Regions from separate parts of the Ensifer sp. ENS07 genome, predicted to be linked through region 1. Evidence: riboswitches for the same ligand, from Rfam matches in the RefSeq annotation. Region 1 holds a riboswitch; each other region holds the start of a gene.
The links. A riboswitch is a leader RNA that binds a small molecule or an ion and turns the genes downstream of it on or off. The one in region 1 is predicted to bind cobalamin.
Positions count from the first base shown of each region.

Region 2: another riboswitch for cobalamin. It lies ahead of IB277_RS09155 (DUF1636 domain-containing protein); the one in region 1 lies ahead of IB277_RS11650 (CbtB-domain containing protein).
Region 3: another riboswitch for cobalamin. It lies ahead of metE (5-methyltetrahydropteroyltriglutamate--homocysteine S-methyltransferase); the one in region 1 lies ahead of IB277_RS11650 (CbtB-domain containing protein).
Region 4: another riboswitch for cobalamin. It lies ahead of bluB (5,6-dimethylbenzimidazole synthase); the one in region 1 lies ahead of IB277_RS11650 (CbtB-domain containing protein).

Region 1 is NZ_JACVBE010000002.1:927,170-932,026, forward strand. Features, by position in the region: gene IB277_RS11635 (DUF1772 domain-containing protein) at 1-291, opposite strand, end outside; gene IB277_RS11640 (NAD(P)H-binding protein) at 288-1,118, opposite strand; gene IB277_RS11645 (TetR/AcrR family transcriptional regulator) at 1,223-1,915, shown strand; cobalamin riboswitch at 1,914-2,176, shown strand; gene IB277_RS11650 (CbtB-domain containing protein) at 2,217-2,393, shown strand; gene IB277_RS11655 (CbtA family protein) at 2,591-3,388, shown strand; gene IB277_RS11660 ((2Fe-2S)-binding protein) at 3,427-4,275, opposite strand; gene IB277_RS11665 (glucoamylase family protein) at 4,296-4,857, opposite strand, start outside.
Region 2 is NZ_JACVBE010000002.1:423,863-428,719, reverse strand. Features, by position in the region: gene aspT (aspartate-alanine antiporter) at 1-589, opposite strand, end outside; gene IB277_RS09160 (RidA family protein) at 1,071-1,547, shown strand; cobalamin riboswitch at 1,725-1,941, shown strand; gene IB277_RS09155 (DUF1636 domain-containing protein) at 2,046-2,459, shown strand; gene IB277_RS09150 (ABC transporter ATP-binding protein) at 2,482-3,285, shown strand; gene IB277_RS09145 (ABC transporter substrate-binding protein) at 3,282-4,235, shown strand; gene IB277_RS09140 (iron ABC transporter permease) at 4,323-4,857, shown strand, end outside.
Region 3 is NZ_JACVBE010000009.1:252,582-257,438, forward strand. Features, by position in the region: gene IB277_RS25095 (metallophosphoesterase) at 1-590, opposite strand, end outside; gene IB277_RS25100 (LysR substrate-binding domain-containing protein) at 783-1,709, opposite strand; gene IB277_RS25105 (hypothetical protein) at 1,841-2,152, shown strand; cobalamin riboswitch at 2,171-2,390, shown strand; gene metE (5-methyltetrahydropteroyltriglutamate--homocysteine S-methyltransferase) at 2,490-4,844, shown strand; gene IB277_RS25115 (acyl-CoA thioesterase) at 4,841-4,857, shown strand, end outside.
Region 4 is NZ_JACVBE010000002.1:187,365-192,221, reverse strand. Features, by position in the region: gene IB277_RS08005 (LacI family DNA-binding transcriptional regulator) at 1-294, opposite strand, end outside; gene IB277_RS08000 (phytanoyl-CoA dioxygenase family protein) at 398-1,591, shown strand; gene IB277_RS07995 (SDR family oxidoreductase) at 1,680-2,492, shown strand; cobalamin riboswitch at 2,589-2,801, shown strand; gene bluB (5,6-dimethylbenzimidazole synthase) at 2,847-3,542, shown strand; gene IB277_RS07985 (DUF2865 domain-containing protein) at 3,555-4,625, opposite strand; gene IB277_RS07980 (acyl-homoserine-lactone synthase) at 4,790-4,857, opposite strand, start outside.

The DNA of each region.
Region 1 (4,857 bases):
GCCAACGACATAGGCAATGCCACCGGCGGCAAGCCACCACCTGCCCTCGCCGCCCGAGATGAAGGCGACGACGACGAGCGCCAGGGCGAGCAGCGCCGTGCCCATGAAGGCGCTGAGGAAGATCGGGTTCTGGATCACGACATTGATGGCGTTCATCGCGGCGATCCCCTGCTCCGGCGGCAGCCGCGACAGGGCCTGCATGATGCAGACCGAGAAGATGAAGAAAAGCCCGGCCATCAGGCCGGAACCGATCGCGGCGGCAAACGCCAGAGCGGGGATCAGCGGGATCATGCGGCAAGACTCCAAACACCAGTTGCTGCGGTTTCCCGGGCGTAATCGGCAAAGTCGCGCGGACGCCGCCCAAGCACGCGCTCGACATCGGACGTCATGCTGGAATTGCGCCCGTCGAGCACCGAGGTGAAGAGATAGCGGATGAGTTCGACATAGTCATCCGGCACGCCGTCCGCCTTGAGATGCGCTGCGAAGTCGGAAACCGGAATGGCCTGATAAGAGATCCGACGGTTGGCGGCCGCGGCGATCTCGGCGACGGCCTGGGCAAAGGTCATCAGGCGCGGGCCGGTCAAGGCATAGACCTTGCCGATATGCGCATCGTCCAGAAGGGCCTCAACCGCCACGTCGGCAATGTCGTCGCAACTGACGAAGGGCTCGGTGACCTCGTCCACCGGCAGGAAGACCGAACCACTCACCACGCCGTCGGCCAGGAAGCCTTCGTCGAAGTTCTCGAAGAACCAGCTGCCCCGGATGACCGTCCAGTCGGCGCCGGAGGCCTGCAGCGCACGCTCGGAGGCTTCCGCCTCGTCCTCGCCGCGGCCCGACAGGAGCACCAGCCGCTTGATGCCGGAGCGAACGGCAAGGCTCGAGAACCGGTCGATGACGTCGACGGCGCCCGGCACCGCCAGATCGGGCTGGTAGCAGACATAGATGCGATCGACATTTTCAAGGGCGGGCGTCCAGGTCGCCTCATCCGTCCAATCGAAGGAAGGCGACGCCGAACGGGCGCCGATGCGGACCGCTATGCCCCGCTCCCGAAGGCGATCGGCCACCCGCCGCCCCGTCTTGCCGGTACCGCCCAAAACCAGTGTGACTTTCCGAGACATCGTTTCCTCCTGAGGTTCCATCAACAAACATGAGCATCTCTCACATTTGCAAATGTGATAAATCCTCGTATTTTAGGAGTCAAGTCAAAATGTGAGCATTACTCATGATTCCAGATGCAAGTCCCGCCACGCTTCCCGCCGACGACGAGCGTGCGCTGCGCCGGACGCCGAGCCAGAAGCGCAGCCGCGAGCGCGTCGAGCAGATCCTTGCCTGCGCGACGGCGCTCATCCAGGAGAAGGGCAGCGACGCCATGCGCATGAGCGAAGTCGCTGAAAAGGCTGGGATTTCGATCGGATCGCTGTATCAGTACTTCCCCGACAAGGCGGCAATCGTGCGCACGCTGGCCGAGCGCTACAATGCGGTCTGCAACGAGTGCATCGCGGCCGAACTGGCCAAGGTCACGTCGATAGCCGAACTGCGCGACGCCTTCTCGCTGCTGTTCGACATCTACTACGACATGTTCCTCGCCGAGCCGGTCATGCGCGACATCTGGTCGGCGATGCAAGCCGACAAGGCGCTGCGCGAGATCGATCTTGCGCAAAGCCGCGCCGGCGGAAAGCTGCTTGCCGATGTCTGGGCCCGCCTTGTGCCGGAGACGCCGCGCGAAGAGATCGACAGCGCCGCCTTCCTGATCATGCATCTCGGCGACTGCACCATGCGACTTGCAGTCTCGGTCGACCGGGCCGAGGGTGACCAGATCGTCGAAGCCTACAAACGCATGACCGTCAAGGATTTTGTCGCGGATGGACCGCGCGGCGGCGCGCACTCAATTGACAACTCCATGACACAATCCTAATCATCTGGGATCGATTGGTTCCCGGGACGCGAACGTGTTTCGGGAGTAAACGGGAATGTGACGGATGGACCCAAGCTGGGCATTCAAATCACGGCCGACCCCGCGACTGTAGAGCGACGTCGATCCACCGTTCCGGAGCGATCCGGAAGAAGCCACTGGCAAGACCGCGAGAGGGCGGCCGAGCTGGGAAGGCGAGGCAGATCGAGGGCATCGAGCCCAACGCCGTGAGCCAGGAAACCTGCCACTCGATACGGGCATAGGGCCCAACCGGGAATTTCCCGATGCCATCACGGAGGTTGTCATGGCTACGTCTACCATTTCGAGCACCCCGCTCTCCCTCAGCGATCGTCTGACCGCTGGCGTCATCGCGCTCTTCATCGGCGCATTCCTCGTCTTTGGCGCCGGCCTTGCCAACTCGGCAGTGCTGCACGACACGGCGCACGACACCCGCCACTCCTACGGCTTCCCCTGCCACTGACCGATGCGCCGGAACGTGAACAACGTTCCGCATCGAACAATCTGCGGACCTGAACGCATCCGGCCCGAGCCGGATGGAGGCCTGCGTGCATCCCGGTTTTTCCGGCGCGCGAAGGCCATCCGCAGCATAGGGAAAATGGGAAGGCTCGAGGACCACGCCATAGGGCGTGGCTTTTGTCGTTATCGAGGGATTTCAAGATGATTGTCAGAACGCTTCTGGCCGCGATCGTGGCTGGATTGATTGCCGGTGTCTTCATGACCGGCGCCCAGGAACTGCGCGTCACACCGCTGATCCTGCATGCAGAAGAATTCGAAGGCGAGGCACCGGCCGCTACCGAACAGCCCGCCGCCCAGCCGGGTGCGGCACAGCCGGCCGCAGAAAACCACGACCAGCATTCGTCGCTCAAAGCCGTGTCGCCGTTCGGCGCTTTCCTCGACGCTTTGTCGCCGATCACCCCGGCCTATGCCCATGAGGGCGAGCATGAGGAAGGCGGCATCATGTTCGGCATGAGCCGCTTCTCCGGCACGCTGATGGCGAACCTCGTCACAGGTTCCGGCTTCGGCCTGCTGCTCGCCGGCGTCAGCCTGGTGATCGGCTACCCGATCACGCTCAGGAACGGCGCGCTGTGGGGCGCCTGCGGCTGGCTTGCCGTGCACATGCTGCCGGCGATCGGTCTGCCGCCGGAACTGCCGGGATTTCCGGCAGCCGAACTCGGCGACCGCCAGACCTGGTGGCTGGTGACCGTGGCGCTCTCCGCCGTCGGCCTCTATCTCGTCGTCCTGCGCGAGGAGATCGTCTCCAAGGTCGCAGGCCTGGTGCTGATCGCAGCACCCCATGTCTACGGTGCGCCGCAGCCGCTCGATATCACCAGCAACGTTCCGGCCGTGCTCGGCGCCGAGTTTGCGGTTGCCGCACTCGCCACCACGCTTGCCTTCTGGATCGTGCTCGGCGTCGTCTCCGGCTTCATCAACGAGCGCTTCGTCAAGGCACAGTGATCACTGATCACAGATCGTCAGCAAAGCGACGGCGGGGTTCAGGTCCCGCCGTTTTGCATGAGATGCGCCGCCAGCCGCGCGCGGCGATCTTCCGGCTCCAGCAGCACGCAAGTGTCGCAGAAACTGCCCCCTTCCGTCTTGAAGTAGAGACAGCAGCCGCAACGGATCCGATACTGGCGCGACAGCTCAGCGCCGCTTGCCGGATCGAGAGCCGCGATCTGCTCGTAGCAGAGCTCCTCTGAGTAGAGCCGCGAACCCGGTCGTTTGACGATCGCCAGCGCCTCGGCCATGCCGCGCGCCTCGTCGCCGATCGCGCGGCCGATTTCCAGGAACGCGCCGGCCAGGGCATCGGCCGCGAGCCGCCATTGCGCCCCGCTCGACAGCCCTGCTCGCGCTTTCAGAACCGCAACGACGGGTGCCAGATGGGCGATGAAGCCCTGTTCGAATGCGCTGACGCCTTCGCCACCCTGGCGCTCCGTGGCCGGCGGATGCAGGCGAAAATGATAGCGCTTGCCCGCGATTTCGACGCCACGGTGAAGCCGCGTCCAATCCTCGAAACGAATGCCGGCCACCTCCGCCTGCAACCCGGCGCCGAGATGGAACGCGCCAAGGACCACGCTCAGCTGGCGGCTATAGAAGGCGATCAGATGCGCCGCCCGGATCCGGTCGGTCATGCCGACCCCAAAGAAATCCTGATAGGCGAGCCCCGCCTCGAGGCCAGCGCTGCCCGCAGCCCAGAAGTCGCCCGGCGCGCTGAAATCACTGGCCGCCGGCCCGAGCGAGACGGCAGCCTCGGGAAACTGGGTACGCAGATGGTCGGCGACGGCCAGCGCCTGCGGCGCAAACGCCGCGGTCTCCGCTGTCGGCCGGTGGTCGTTCAAGCGCATGCCGTCTCCGTCGTCCATTCTCATCCTCTGGCGCAGGATGCGGGCGGATTACCACACGCGCCTTCCCCCTCCTGCAGCCAGCCACCGTCGAAGCCCGCCCGTTCAAGGCCGAGGCGGATCGCCGGCATGCTGCGCATCAGTGCCCAGCTAAGGCCGCTTTGCCAGTTCTCGATCATCATGACAACGAGGCCCTGGTCAAGACCGACGACCCGCGCATCGATCCAGCCCTCCGGGCCTGCGCCGGCGGCCAGGCTCGGGTTGAAGCCGCCGGGAAAGCGCCCTTCGCTCAGAAGTCCCGGATAACTGTCTGCCATATGCACGAGGGAGGCCTGCGCCGCATCCGGCTCGAACGGCAGGCAGGCAAGCGGCGCCCAGGGCACCAGCGTGCCGTCATCAAGGCCGTAGGGTGCGCCGCGGTTCACATAGCCGAAAAGCCGCTGCTGGCGCCCATCCGCAAGCCGCAGCCGGCCGCGGGGCGCATGGCAGGCGCTCAGGCCCCACAGGTCCTCGCCATATCCGGCAAAACCGCCGGGATTGGAGCGCGCATGGTCCCGCTGCAAGGCAATGGCGCGTCGGGTATTC
Region 2 (4,857 bases), 500 kb from region 1:
GGCAGGCCGCCGGAAGGTCGATGCCGAGAAGCTTGGGACCGAGCTGGGCGAGGATGATCGCCGAGCCGATCGTGCCCCAGATATAGGTCACCGCATAGGCGATCGGGATCTGGTCGGCAAAGGTCTTGGCCTGCTCCGGCGTCAGCCCGAGCGAATTGATCTGGTCGGTCGCAACCCCGATTGCAGCCGAGATCGTCTGCGAGCCGGCATACATGCCGGCGCCATAGCCGAGCGGCAGCCCGGCAATCAGCGCGCAGAGATAGGGAACGACGAGGCACAGCACCAGCACGGAGAGCGCAAAGGCGATCTGTTTCGGTCCATCGGTGCTCAAGCCCCGCACGAATTGCGGCCCGACGCCGTAGCCGACGGCGAAGAGGAAAATCAAAAACAGGGTGGATTTCAGGTCGCCGGAAACCTGGATACCCAGCTGTCCGATGAGAACGCCCGCAAGCAGCGTGGCGGTGACATTTCCAAGGTTGAACCCCGCGACCTTGATCGGACCGATGAGGAAGCCGATGCCGAGGGCGAGGAAGACGGCGACAGGCGGATAGGTCCGAAGCGTGTCGACGAAGAAATCAATGGGATTCACTGATGCTATTCCCTTCAGAAAGTTGAGTTGCCGTCACTTCATTTCGGGATCTGCGCGGCTAAGTTGAGCTTGTTTCCGAGGCTTGTCGATGCCCAATCTTAATCCCGGCAATTGTCGCTTCGGTCGTCGAAATTCTCAACGGGCATAGGGTTACGTGAGCGTAACGTATGTTACATTTCAGCGTTTTTACTTGGGGTTGGGGATCGAGGCCGCCGCGATGTGTCGGTCGCATTCGATCGCAAGACCGCGGCACTGGCCCGGATCGCGATGGCACTTCAACTCTGGTGTTGTAATTCGTAACGTTATCTCCCAACGTGAGGCATGAGGCGTTTTCTCTTGGTTATGCTTGGAAAAGTTGCTGGGCACGGAACGGCGCGTCTTGCTGCTTGCGATAGGGGCGGCAGAACTTCGAGGGCTTGAGAAAAAAGCGGTGTCGTCTCCGCAAGGCGGCCGGTTCGTAAGGTGACGAGGAGGGGAAGCAATGATGGACGAGGTTATCCGAAGGCTCGGCGCACTTGGCGTTCAGCTCCCGACGCCGCCGAGGCCGCTCGGCGCCTACCGCGCGGTGATCGAGGCGGGTGAGATGCTTCATGTTTCGATGCAGGGGCCATTGCTGGACGGGCGCTTCGTGCATACGGGGCTGCTCGGGCGCGATGTGACCATCGACGAGGGGCGCAAGGCCGCAGAGTTGGCAGTGCTCAACGCGCTGGCGCAGATCCATGAGCATCTCGGCCGTTTCGAGCGTATTCGCCAGATCGTCCGGCTGGAGGGATATGTCGCCTGCACTGAGGATTTCCTGGAGCACCCGAAGGTACTCGACGGTGCTTCCGAGCTTCTGGCGGCCGCCTTTGGCGAAAGGGCCGGCCATGTTCGCTCCGTCTGCGGCGTGCGCAACCTGCCGGGCAACGCCTCTGTCGCGGTGACGCTGACGGCCGAACTCTTGCCGCCGGAGTTCTGAGGCAGCACGGCACGTCTTTTAGCGTGGTCGCTATCGCGGGCGTCGGATTGTGTCCGGCGCCCAATTTTCGACTTGCGCTACGTAATGTTATTTTATAACAAACCTCGCATGACGAAACGCCGCATGTTGATAGATCCCTCCCGCCTGTGTCGTGCGGTTGTCTCATCCGCCGATTCATGCGAGGAAGGCGTTGATGGTGCTGCGTCCGCGACAATGCGGAAGCGGCTGAAAAGGGAACACGGAACGGACGACCCTGATGGGGCCGAGACCGTGGCTGCCCCCGCAACTGTGAGCGGAAAGCGCATTCACACCATGTCACTGGTCGAAGACCGGGAAGACGTGGATGCGCCACGACCCGCGAGCCAGGAGACCTGCCATCGAACCGATCAACCACAACGGACGGGGTGTTCCGATGGAAAAGAACTGGCTTTCATACGACGGTTTTCCGTCCTCTTGCCGTTTCGCCATCTCTTGCCGTCAGTCCGGCGGAGGGCAGGAATGGCTGAGCCGAATTTCCGACAGCACAAGATAACGGTCTGCACCGATTGCCGCTTCACCGGCGGCCCATGCGTGCCCGGTGCCGAGCTGATCAAGCGGCTCAACCTGAGCATCGCAGCGCTCGGCGCACCGCTCGATCGCGACTTCTCGATCGCCGGCACGGTCTGCATGGCGGCCTGCACGCGGCCCTGCACCATCGCCTTCCAGGCGACGGGGAAGGCGACCTATCTCTTCGGCGACGTCTCGCCGGAAGAGGACATCGACGATCTCGTGCGCTTTGCCACAACCTATGCCGAGCGTGGCGATGGCATGACGCGGGCGGCGGAACGGCCGCGCGGGCTGAAAGGCAAGACGCTTGCCCGCATTCCCGCGGCGATGCTCGTCTCCGAAGATCTCGGCGGGCACTTCCAATGAGGTCGCGCAGAGGAACGAACCCATGAGCTGCAACGCAACGGGTGCAGCCCTCACGGTCGAGGGCCTTCGCTGGGGGCCGCGTTCGGGCCTGACGCTGGTCAACGACATCGGCTTTGCGATCGCGGCCGGCAGCCGGCTTGCGATCCTCGGGCCGAATGGCGCCGGCAAGACCTCGCTTCTGCGCTGCCTCTACCGGGCGGTGCAGCCGAATGCCGGCCGTGTTTCGGTCGATGGCGTCGATCTCTGGTCGATCTCGGCGCGCGAGGCGGCAAGGACAATCGCCGTCGTCTTGCAGGAGATGCCCGGCGATTTTCCCTTCAGCGTGCGCGACGTCGTGATGATGGGACGCATTCCGCGGCGGGAGGGCTTGAGCGGCTGGAACGATTTCGACCGCGAGCGGGTGCAGCATGCGCTCGCGCATCTCGATCTCGCCCATCTTGCCGGCCGCCAGTTCGCCACACTTTCGGGCGGTGAGAAGCAGCGGGTGCTGATCGCCCGCGCGCTGGCACAGGAACCGCGCATCATCATCCTCGACGAGCCGACGAACCATCTCGACATCCGCCACCAGCTCGAAATCCTCGAGCTCTTGCAGACGCTGAAGCTGACGATCGTCTCGACGCTGCACGACATCAATCTCGCCGCCGAGTTTGCGACAGATGTCGCGATCTTGACCGCCGGGCGGCTGACGGCCTTCGGCCCGCCCGAAGAGGTGCTCAGCCCCGGCGAGCTTTCGGCCGCCTTCGGCGTCACCGCCACCGTTCACAATGCCGCTGCCGGCGGCGCCCGCTTTTCCTTTTCACTTCCTCGACAGGGATCGATTTCATGAAGATCAATATTGCCCCATTTTCCCTTCTTTTCGTGCTTGCCGCCGCCACGCCGGCGCTCGCCTATCCGGTCACCGTCAAGAGCTGCAACCGCGAGGTGACCTTCGACGCGGCGCCGAAGCGGGCGATCGCCAACGACGTCAACCTGGTGGAGATGATGCTGGCGCTGAGGCTCCAGGACCGCATGGTCGGCTATACCGGCGTTTCCGGCTGGAAGACGCTGGACGAGAAGCTGCGCGAAGGCGTCAAGGAACTGCCGGAGCTTTCGGAGAAATATCCGACCAAGGAAGTGCTGCTCAACGCCGATGCCGATTTCCTCTTTGCCGGCTGGAACTACGGCATGAAGGTCGGCGGCGAGGTCACGCCCGAGACATTGGCGCCCTTCAAGATCGGCGTCTACGAGCTGACCGAATCCTGCATCCACGTGATGGCCAAGCAGAAGCCTGATATGAACGACATGTTCGTCGATCTTCTCAATCTCGGCCGCATCTTCGGCGTCGAGGATCGCGCCGAGACGCTGGTTGACGGCTATCGCCGCCAGCTTGCCGAGATCACCAAGGCGAACGCCGGCAAGGCTAACCCGACGCGGGTCTTCGTCTATGATTCCGGCGAAGAGAAGCCGTTTACTTCCGGCCGCTTCGGCATTCCGACGGCGATGATCGAGGCCGCCGGCGGCGCCAACATCATGGACGACGTGGAAAAGAGCTGGGTGGAAATCTCCTGGGAACCGGTGATCGAGCGCAACCCGGAAGTGGTGGTCATCGTCAACTACGGCGAGGTGAAGGCCGAGGACAAGATCGCCTTCATGAAGAACAATGCAGCCTTCAAGAATGTCGATGCCGTCAAGAACGATCGCTTCGTCGTGCTCGATTATGTCGAAGCGACGCCAGGCCCGCGCAACATCGACGCCATTGCCAGGCTTGCCAAGGCCTTTCAGGGCGAGGGCCTGTAAGCGATGCTGGCTGAGGATGCGTCGCCTGGTCCCGTCGCCGTTTCACGCCTAGCGCCGGCACGGGCGCTGAAGGCGGGTGCCGGTCTCATGACGGCGCTTTTGCTGCTGGCCTTGACCGTCACGGCCGGCGTATCGCTCGGCTCGGCGCCGATCCCGGTTGCGACCGTCTGGTCGATCATCGCCAGCAAGATTTCTCCGGGCAGCGTCGAGGCTTTCTGGTCGGCGGGGCGCGAGAGCATCGTCTGGGACGTGCGCCTGCCGCGCGTCATGCTGGCGGGCCTCGTCGGCGCCGGGCTGGGGCTGACTGGCGCCGTGCTGCAGGCGGTCACGCGCAATCCACTTGCCGATCCGCATCTGCTCGGCGTTTCCTCCGGCGGCGCGCTCGGCGCGATCGTGGCGCTGCTGCACACCGGCATGATCCTCGGTCTTGCCACGGTGCCGCTCTTTGCCTTTGCCGGCGCGCTGCTCGCAACCGTGCTCGTCGCCTTCGTCTCCCGCGTGCTCGGGAGCAGCGCCGACCGTCTCGTGCTGGCCGGCGTCGCGGTCGCCTTCGTCTTGACATCCGTCGGCAACCTCATGATTTTCCTTGGGGACCCGAGGGCGACCCATACGGTCATCTTCT
Region 3 (4,857 bases), on a different contig from region 1:
CAGTGCAGGTGGCCGCTTGCATGGAGCGCCACCTCGGCTTCGGCGAAAAGATCAAACAGGCGTTGGCGCTGGCGCGGACGGATGCCCCAGTAGCCGGTGTCGCCTTCCTGCGGATCGTCAACGAAAAGCGGCTTGTGGGCAAAGACGGCCACCCGGCGGCCGTCGCGGCTGAGCAACTGTTCCTCCAGCCAGGCAAACTGCCTGTCTTCTTCTTCGTCCTCGAAGCCGATCAGCAGGCTGTTGAGGCCGAGCAGCCGCCAGTCGCCATGGTCGCGGCCCCAGTAGTCCGGACCGGCGAGCCGGCGCCAGCGGGCAAGCCGAACTGGATCCACCGGCTGGTGCGAACCCGGCAGATGGCCGACATCGTGATTGCCGGGAACGATCAGCACCGGCATCGAGAGCTGGCCGATCAGATCGAGCGAGAAGGTGATGTCGTCCTCGTGGTCGGCACCATCGATGGTGACGTCGCCGGTGTGGATGACGAGATCGGGTTTTACCGCCTCGATCCAGGCGCGAACCGGTTCCCAATTGCCATTGAAGTGGCTTTTGGCGGGGCTGAGATGGGTGTCGCTGATCTGGACGATTTTCATGGAAACGGGCCTCCGACGATGGCGTGCGGTATCCGCGTCGGAGGGCTGATACTTCCCTTCTCTGCGGTTGGCCGCAGTCTTTAGGGAGCCGCCATGTCAGTTTGGTAACAGCCGTTCTCAGCTGATTTTCAGTTTCTCCATGAAAGCGTCATCTTCAGAAGACCGACGGGCCGAGTAGGCCCCGTTGTGTCTCTACATTGCGCCGCGGTAGGTCCGACGCGACGCCGGACAGGATTGCTCCATCACGGTCGAAAGCATGGCGTTCGACGCATCGGCCTCGGCGACGACCCAGTTGCGAAAGGCCTGGATCTTCTTCTGCCGCCTGGTGCTTTGCGGATAGACGAGCCAATAGGCGCGGCCGTCGCGCACCACATGCTCGAACGGCCGGATGAGCCTGCCGCTCTTCAGTTCATCCATCAGGAAGGTCGAGACGGCAATCGCAATGCCGTGATCCGCAAGGATTGTGGCGACATCCATCGCCTGCACGTCGAAGATCAATTCGGTGCCATTGCTTGCCGGCGGCTCGACGCCGGTTTCGATCATCCACCGCCGCCACCAGCTGGCGTTGCCGAAACGCCGGACTCTCAGAACGTCCGCGGGCTCCTTGAGCTGGTGCTTTTCCAGGAAGGATGGCGTGCAGACAGGCACGTAATCGAGCGGAAACAAGGGAAAGACATCGTTGCCCGGCCAGTCGCCGGCGCCGCTGCGCACCGCGAGATCGATGGCGTCACGTTTGAAATCGACCAACTCGGTCGACATGTGCACCCTGATGCTGATGTTGGGATGCGCGGTCTGAAACGACGCGAGGCGCTGACCGAGCCAGCTCGACACGACGGTTGGCAGCACCGAGATGTGCAGGTGATGCTCGGTCTTGTCGGCGATCTCCGAGAAGGCCGCCCCTAAGAGATCGATCGCTTCGGTCACCTTCGGCGCTAGCTGCCGCCCGGCGCCGGTCAATCGCACCTCGCGCGGAAGCCGGACGAACAGCGGCGCGCCGATGCGATCTTCCAACAGCCGGATCTGATAACTGACGGCCGCCTGCGTCATGCCGAGCTCTTCGGCGGCGCGGGTGAAACTCAGGTGCCTGGCGGCGGCCTCAAAGGCGCGCACCGCACTCATGGGAGGAATCTTGCTCATGGAACTGAGATAAGCATTCTTTATGCCAGCATGCGAGAAATCGCTTTGCGCGAAACGGCAAAAACCCTCACTTTTTTCGCGAACACACGCCCTTGAGAGAAGTGAGGATAGCAATGCTTAGCGCAGTGCGATCAACGATTTACCATGTCCTGAACTGGGCCGATAAGACCCTCAGCGCTCCGGTTGCCATCGACACGTTCAACGAGTTCCAACTCCGGGATATCGGCCTGACGCGAGATCAAGAGCATATCCGCGCGCGGGTCGGCGACGCGGCGCATCCGTGGCAGTGGCCGGAGGAGGTCGCTTCGACCAAACCGCAACCGTCCCGTGAGCGGAAAGCAATGGAAAGACCTCGTCCTGCCACCGTCTCGCCGCGGGCGGCGGCGGGAGAGAATAAAGACATAAGCATTTCTTTATGCGATTGACGAAAAGCTCGGGACAGGGCATTGTCGCCCCATCGTGGTTCTTCGCCCGCCTTTGGAGGGACGGAGCTAAGAGGGAATTCGGTGCGGCGCCAGACAAGCGCCCATGCCGGAGCTGCCCCCGCAACTGTAAGCGGAGAGCGGCCGTTCGAAGATGTCACTGAGGGAGACGCCTCGGGAAGACGGAACGGTCCGCGACGACCCGCAAGCCAGGAGACCTGCCGCGATGAACAACGTCCACGGGCGGGGTGTCCGATGAGGCGCGTTGAGGACGCGGGATCGCTCTCGCGCCGCGGCTGCGTCGCATTCAAGCCTTGCCCATAACCTTCGGGGTAAGGAAATGACCATCAAGACTGCCAATCTCGGTTTCCCGCGCATCGGCCGCCGTCGCGAATTGAAATTCGCGCTCGAACGCTATTGGGCCGGAAAGGCCAGCCGCGGCGAACTTCTCGATACCGGAGCCAAGCTCCGCGCTGAAAACTGGGCCGCGCAGAAAACGCGCGGCATCGACATCATCCCCTCCAACGACTTCTCCTTCTACGACCACGTGCTCGATACCGCCGTGCTTGTCGGCGCAATCCCGCCGGCCTATGGCTGGACGGGCGGCCCGGTCGATCTCGACACCTATTTTGCCATGGCGCGCGGCTCGGCCGGAACGCCCTGCGCCGCCGGCTGCACCCATTCGGGAAGCAGCAGCGGCACTCCCGCGCTCGAAATGACAAAGTGGTTCGACACCAACTATCACTACATGGTGCCCGAGTTCGACAGGGATCAGCGCTTCGAGCTCACCCACAATCGGCCGCTGGAAGCCTTCCAAGAAGCTCAAGCCCTCGGCTATCGCACACGCCCGGTGCTCATCGGCCCGGTGACACTGCTGAAGCTCGGCAAATCGAAGGGCGGCGACTTCGATCCGGTCGATCTGATCGAACGGCTCCTGCCCGTTTACGTGAGGGTCCTGGCGGAGCTTGCTGACGCCGGCGCCGATTGGGTTCAGATCGACGAGCCTTGCCTGGCGCTCGATCTCGCGGACAAGGATCGTCGCGCCCTCGACCTCGCCTATCGCACGTTCGACACCGACGTGCCCGGACTCAAGATCATGCTGGCGACCTATTTCGGCTCGATCGGCGACAACACGGCAACGGCGTTGGCGCTGCCGGTCGATGGACTGCATGTCGATCTCGTGCGCGCGCCGCAGCAGATCGACACGCTCATCCAATCGGCTCCGGCGGACCGGGTCCTATCGCTCGGGGTCATCGACGGCCGCAACATCTGGCGGACCGATCTAGCCAGCCTGTTCCGCCGGCTGCAGCCTCTGACTTCGGCCCACGGCCGCGACCGCATCGAGCTCGCACCTTCATGCTCACTCCTGCACGTGCCGATCGATCTCGAGCTGGAGCGTGCGCTTGATCCGGAACTTTCCTCCTGGCTCGCCTTCGGTACGCAGAAACTCGACGAACTCAGCCTGCTTGCCAGCGCCTTCGAGCCGGGGCTTGCCATTTCCGAGCACGTTTTCGCCGCCTCGATCGCGTCCGCCCAGGCGAGGCTCACCTCACTCAGGATCCATGATCCTCTGGTCGCCGGGCGCTTGAAAGCGCTGACGGATGCGGACAGCGAGCGGCAGTCCCCGTTCGCGGGCCGCCGGGCACTGCAGGCGAAGAAGCTGTCATTGCCGCTCTTCCCGACAACGACGATCGGATCCTTCCCACAGACATCGGAGGTTCGGCAGGCCCGTTCACTGCATGCGAAAGGCGAACTCAGCTATGTCGACTACACCGCCTATCTTCGCCGAGAGACCGAAGTGGCGGTGCGCTGGCAGGAAGAGGTCGGCATCGACGTACTCGTTCACGGCGAGTTCGAGCGCAACGACATGGTGCAGTATTTTGGCGAGCAGCTCTCGGGCTACGCCTTCACCCAGAGCGGCTGGGTGCAGAGCTACGGATCGCGCTGCGTGCGTCCGCCTGTTATCTTCGGCGACGTTTCGCGACCAAACCCGATGACGGTCGAGTGGGCGACCTTCGCGCAGTCGCTGACCGATCGCCCGGTCAAGGGCATGCTGACGGGTCCGGTCACCATGCTGCTGTGGTCCTTCGTTCGTGACGACCTGCCACGTTCCGTGGTGTGCCGGCAGATCGCGCTAGCACTGCGCGATGAAGTGTCGGATCTCGAGGCGGCCGGCATCGCCATCATCCAGATCGACGAACCGGCACTGCGCGAAGGCCTGCCGCTGCGAAATGCCGATCGCAAGGCCTATCTCGACTGGGCGGTGGAGTGCTTCCGTCTCAGTGCAGCCGGGGTGGGCGATGCGACCCAGATCCACACCCATATGTGCTACTCCGAGTTCAACGACATCATGGCCGCAATCGCGGCGATGGACGCCGACGTCATGTCGATCGAGACGTCGCGATCGAAGATGGAACTGCTCGGCGCCTTCACCGACGAGGCCTATCCGAACGAGATCGGCCCGGGCGTCTACGACATCCATTCACCACGCGTGCCCGGCGTCGAGGAAATGGTGCATCTCATCGAAAAAGCGACCGAGGGCCTCACGCCGGACCAGATCTGGGTCAATCCCGATTGCGGACTGAAGACCAGGCGCTGGGAAGAGACGCGGCCGGCGCTCGTTAACATGGTCGCCGCCGCCCGCTCGCTTCGAGCGGCTTTTGCCGCCGATACGCGCGAAGCCGTCAAAGCATGACGGGGCAGCACGA
Region 4 (4,857 bases), 740 kb from region 1:
GAAGTGGAACCGGCAGCGAAAGACGGTGGGCGCGAAGGTCATCGCCTCGCTCTCGAAGGCGCGACGCACCGCATCGGTGAAGCGTTGTGGCGACTCCATGACGATATCGATCGCAAACTTGCGCCCCTGGATGTCGAGGCCGGCCTGCTGCTTCTCCAATTCCTCGATGGCTGCGCGAACCCGGGCCTCCGTCTGGCGGCGCACGCCCGGCCGCTCGTTGAGCACGCGATCGACGGTCGCGGTGCTGAGCCCGGCCTGAAAGGCGATGTCCTTGACCAGAAACGGATGGGCCATCGCCTTGCTCTCCTGATGGATTTTTGATGGATTCTTGCTCTATATCATGTTTTGCCGCCGCCTATAGTCGTGTTCATCAGGATGTTCCAGAGGAGGAAACGCGATGAAGACCGACAACAAAGCGCGCCAGCGGATCGACCGCGTCTGGCTCACCGAAGAGGCTTGCGATCTCGAATCGTTCCGGGCGGAAGTCGAACGCCAAACCAGCCTGTCCGACTACCCCCATGCTTCCGGCTGCGAAAAGAATATCCTGATCTATGACAGCGCCGCGCTGATTGCGGCGTGCGGCGATGCCGAGGCGCGGCGTTCTGTTCTGGCGGAGATCTGCGAGGTACTGGCGACCGGGCCTGGCGTGGCGGTTTTCAAGCGCGCCTTTGCCGATACGACAGCAATCGACGTCGCAAGCGGGGTCTTTGACGCTATCATCGAAGAGCAACATCGCAGCAACAGCGGCGGCGGCGATCACTTCGCCAAACCCGGCGCCAATGACCGCATCTGGAACTCGCTGGAAAAGCACTGCCTGAACGCGCCGGAGAATTTCGCCTCCTATTACGGCAATGCCGTCATAGCGCTCGTCAGCGAGGCTTGGCTCGGGCCGAACTACCAGATGACGGCGCAGGTCAATCGCGTCAATCCTGGCGGTGCGGCGCAATCGGCGCACCGGGATTATCACCTCGGCTTCCAGACCGCGGCCGTGATCGAGCAGTATCCGGCGCATGTGCACAAGCTTTCACCGGTGCTGACGCTGCAGGGGGCGGTTGCCCATTGCGACATGCCGCTCGAAAGCGGACCGACGCTGTTCTTGCCCTATAGCCAAACCTATGTGCCGGGCTATCTGGCGCTCAACCGGCCGGAATTCCGCGCCTATTTCGACGCACACCACGTGCAGCTTCCCCTTGAAAAGGGCGACGTTGTCTTCTTCAACCCGGCGCTCTTCCATGCCGCCGGCACCAACCACTCCCGGGATATCCGCCGCGTGGCCAACCTGCTGCAGGTGTCTTCGGCCTTCGGTCGCGCAATGGAAACCGTTGACCGACTGACCATGAGCGCGACGCTCTATCCGGCCTTGCGGGCCTTGCTGGCGGGCGGGACGCTGACGCAGGCGGAAGCGGCCAACGCGATCTCCTCCTGTGCCGAGGGCTATTCGTTCCCCACCAATCTCGACCGGGATCCGCCACTCGGCGGGTTGGCGCCGAAGACGCAGGCGCAGTTGATGCGCGAGGCTCTCACTGCGGGGACGGGCGAACAAGAGTTTCTCTCGGTGCTGGAGGCGCAGGCGAAGCGCAAGCTGAGCTGACGAGCGAGTTACAATTTGACAGGCTCCCGGTGTGTTTCAGCCGGGAGCCGCAGCCGTTTCAAACGATCATTTCCGAGGGAGGAATTCGATGAGTGGACAATTGCAAGGCAAGATCGCCATCGTCACCGGTGGTACGCAGGGACTGGGCGCGACGATTGCTGGCCTTTTCGCCGAGCGCGGCGCTGAAGGCATCGTCATCTGCGGCCGCAACGCCGCCAAGGGGCGGGCGAAGGCCGAGCAGATCGGCAAGGCAAGCGGCGCGAAAGTCGTCTATGTCGAGGCCGATCTGGAAAAAGTAGAGGACGCCCGCAAGGTGGTCGCCGCTTGCGACGCGGAATTCGGACGGGTCGATGCGCTGGTCAACGCCGCAGCTATCACCGACCGTGGCACGATCCTCGACACCACGCCCGAACTCTTCGACCGCATGTTCGCGACCAATGTGCGCGCGCCGTTCTTCCTGATGCAGGAGGCGGTGAAGATCATGCGGCGGGAGAAGACCGAGGGCACGATCGTCAACATCGGCTCGATGTCGGCGATGGCCGGCCAGCCGTTCATTGCCGCCTATTGTTCGTCGAAAGGCGCGCTCGAAACGCTGACCAAAAACACGGCCTATGCGCTTCTTCGCAACCGCATTCGCGTCAACGGGCTGAATATCGGCTGGATGGCGTCCGAAGGCGAAGACCGCATCCAGCGCGAGTTTCATGGCGCGGCTGCCGATTGGCTCGAAAAGGTGGCGGCCGACCAGCCTTTCGGTCGGCTCGTCGATCCGGCTGAAGTGGCGCGGGCCTGCGCCTATCTGTCGTCGGCCGAGTCCGGGCTGATAACCGGATCGGTGATTTGCTTCGATCAGTCGGTCTGGGGCGCCTATGACGACTCGCCGCATCCGGTCGCTCCGCTTTGAGGCGGAGGCAAACGACTAAGCTCGACAGTAGCCGGCGGAAAGTGGCGCGCCATGTCTCGACCGGGTTGGCGCGCTTGTCTTTCTCAAACGGCTGTGCACTTAGTGCCGTCGTCAGGTGTCCGCGAAAGCGGGAGAATCGGGAATCCGGTGTCATTCCGGAACGTGCCCAACGCTGTGACGGGGACGATCGCCTCTAAGAGAGCCTTGAGTTGATTCAAGGTTTTGCCACTGGATCTTCAATCGATCTGGGAAGGCGAGGTGATCGGTTGAACCGAAGTCAGAAGACCGGCCTGGCGAGATAGACCGAACCCCGCGTGGACGGCGGGAGGTTTTCGCATTGTTGGGGATCGAACGATGCTGACTGAACCGAAGGGCGGCCTTGCGGCTGCCGGCGCCTTTTCGCTGCCAGAGCGGGAGGCCGTCTACCGTGCCATCGAGACACGTCGCGACGTGCGCGATGAATTCCTGCCCGCGCCATTGCCGGATGATCTGATCGGGCGCCTGCTGGCCGCTGCGCACAGCGCCCCGTCCGTGGGCTTCATGCAGCCGTGGAACTTCGTGCTGGTGCGGGCGGAAGAAACGCGTGAGCGCGTCTGGCAGGCGTTTCGCCGCGCCAATGACGAGGCCGCGCTGATGTTCGAGGCGGAACAACAGGCCAAGTACCGTGCGCTGAAGCTGGAAGGCATCCGCAAGGCGCCGCTCAGCATCTGTGTCACCTGCGACCGCACGCGCGGCGGTGCCGTCGTACTCGGGCGCACCCACAATCCGCAGATGGACGTCTATTCCACCGTCTGCGCCGTGCAAAACCTCTGGCTTGCGGCGCGGGCCGAAGGGGTGGGCGTCGGCTGGGTGAGCATTTTCCACGAGGCCGAGATCAAGGCGATTCTCGGCATCCCAGATCATATCGAGATCGTTGCCTGGCTCTGCCTCGGCTATGTCGATCGCCTCTATCAGCAGCCGGAACTCGCCGTGAAGGGCTGGCGCCAGCGCCTGCCGCTCGACGAGCTGGTTTTCGAAGACGGATGGGGACGCAGCAAGGAGAAGGCGTAAGGCCTCGTCCGATCAATTCTGGACCGGCTGATAGGCCGGTCCCTTCGGATGCTTGAGGTCGATGGCGGTTTCTTCCTGCGGCAGGTAGGTCGGGCCGACGACGCGAACCTTGTTCTTCGACGGATCGTAAGGCCGCTCTTCGGCCGGCGCCTTGGCGGTATTGCTCGCCGCTTCCGGCTTCTTGGTCTCGATGACGATGATCGACGACTGGTCGTCACCGATCTTCGTTCCGTTTGCCTTCGGTGTGGTCGAGGCGGTCTGGGGTATCTGGCAGCCGCACTGGCCGGGTTTTCCGACGGCGCGGGTGCGATAGGCAAAGGCGTTGGGCATTTCGGTATAGGGACGGCCGGTCACGGCCGAGACCATCTTGTCGCTCTCTTCCGTGTTGAGGTCGTGAAAATAGAGCTCGGTCTCAGCCCCCGGGCAGCGCGCCCGACAGGCCTGCTCGTCGCGCGGGAAATCGGCCGGCGTCGCATCCGAAGAAACCGGGAAAAAGGCGCCGTCGCAGGTGCGCACGCACATGGTTCTGAGCGTGCCGCTATAGTAGCGCTCCTGCGGCGCGTAGCCGTCTTCGCCTCGGCCGAGCATCGGGCCGTAGGCGTCTTCCGGCGGCAGGTCGGCAACGATGTTGCGGTGGCTTTCCGGCACGTCCGGTTCCACGCTTGCGAACTCCTCGCGGTCGCCATAGCAACCGTTGATCTCCAGCGCGGCGAGGATGCGTCGCCGGCTGTCGTCGCTGCCGCCGGCGACGATCTGCTCGCGCTCGGACTTCAGCATGCGCAGATTGTCTTCCATCTCGGCGATCAGGCTGTTGAGGCCGTAGCAAGTGTCGGGGTCGCCGCCGTCGAAGCCAATGGCGTTGCCGCCACTGCAACCCGCGCGGCGGCGGTCGTTCTTTGCTCGCCGCAGCTCGATATTCTGCCGCGAGATCGCGCTTGCGTAGTCGCGCGCATCGGCATTGCTGGCGACGTAGTCAGGCAGTTGCGCGAGCCGCGCGTTCAGTCGGTCGCAGGCCGTCGATGCCAGTGACGGACCGGCACCGATCAGAACCAGAGGCACAAGGGCCGCAGCGACGTGTTTCATGCGCGTGAACACGGGCGAAAGTCTCTTCCTGTTGCCAGGTCGGCGCCGACCTTCTGCGGGTGGCTGCCAGCGGCATTCCTGTTTCGCCTCCATCATAGAGCTTGTCGGTGATCGTGCAACGACAAGCGACGGTTTGCGTTAACAGCGCAGATCGACTGATGCGCTTAGGCGGCGCGGGCGGTTTCCAGCGACATCGGACGTTCGAGCACGGTACCTTCGATGGCAGCGACCG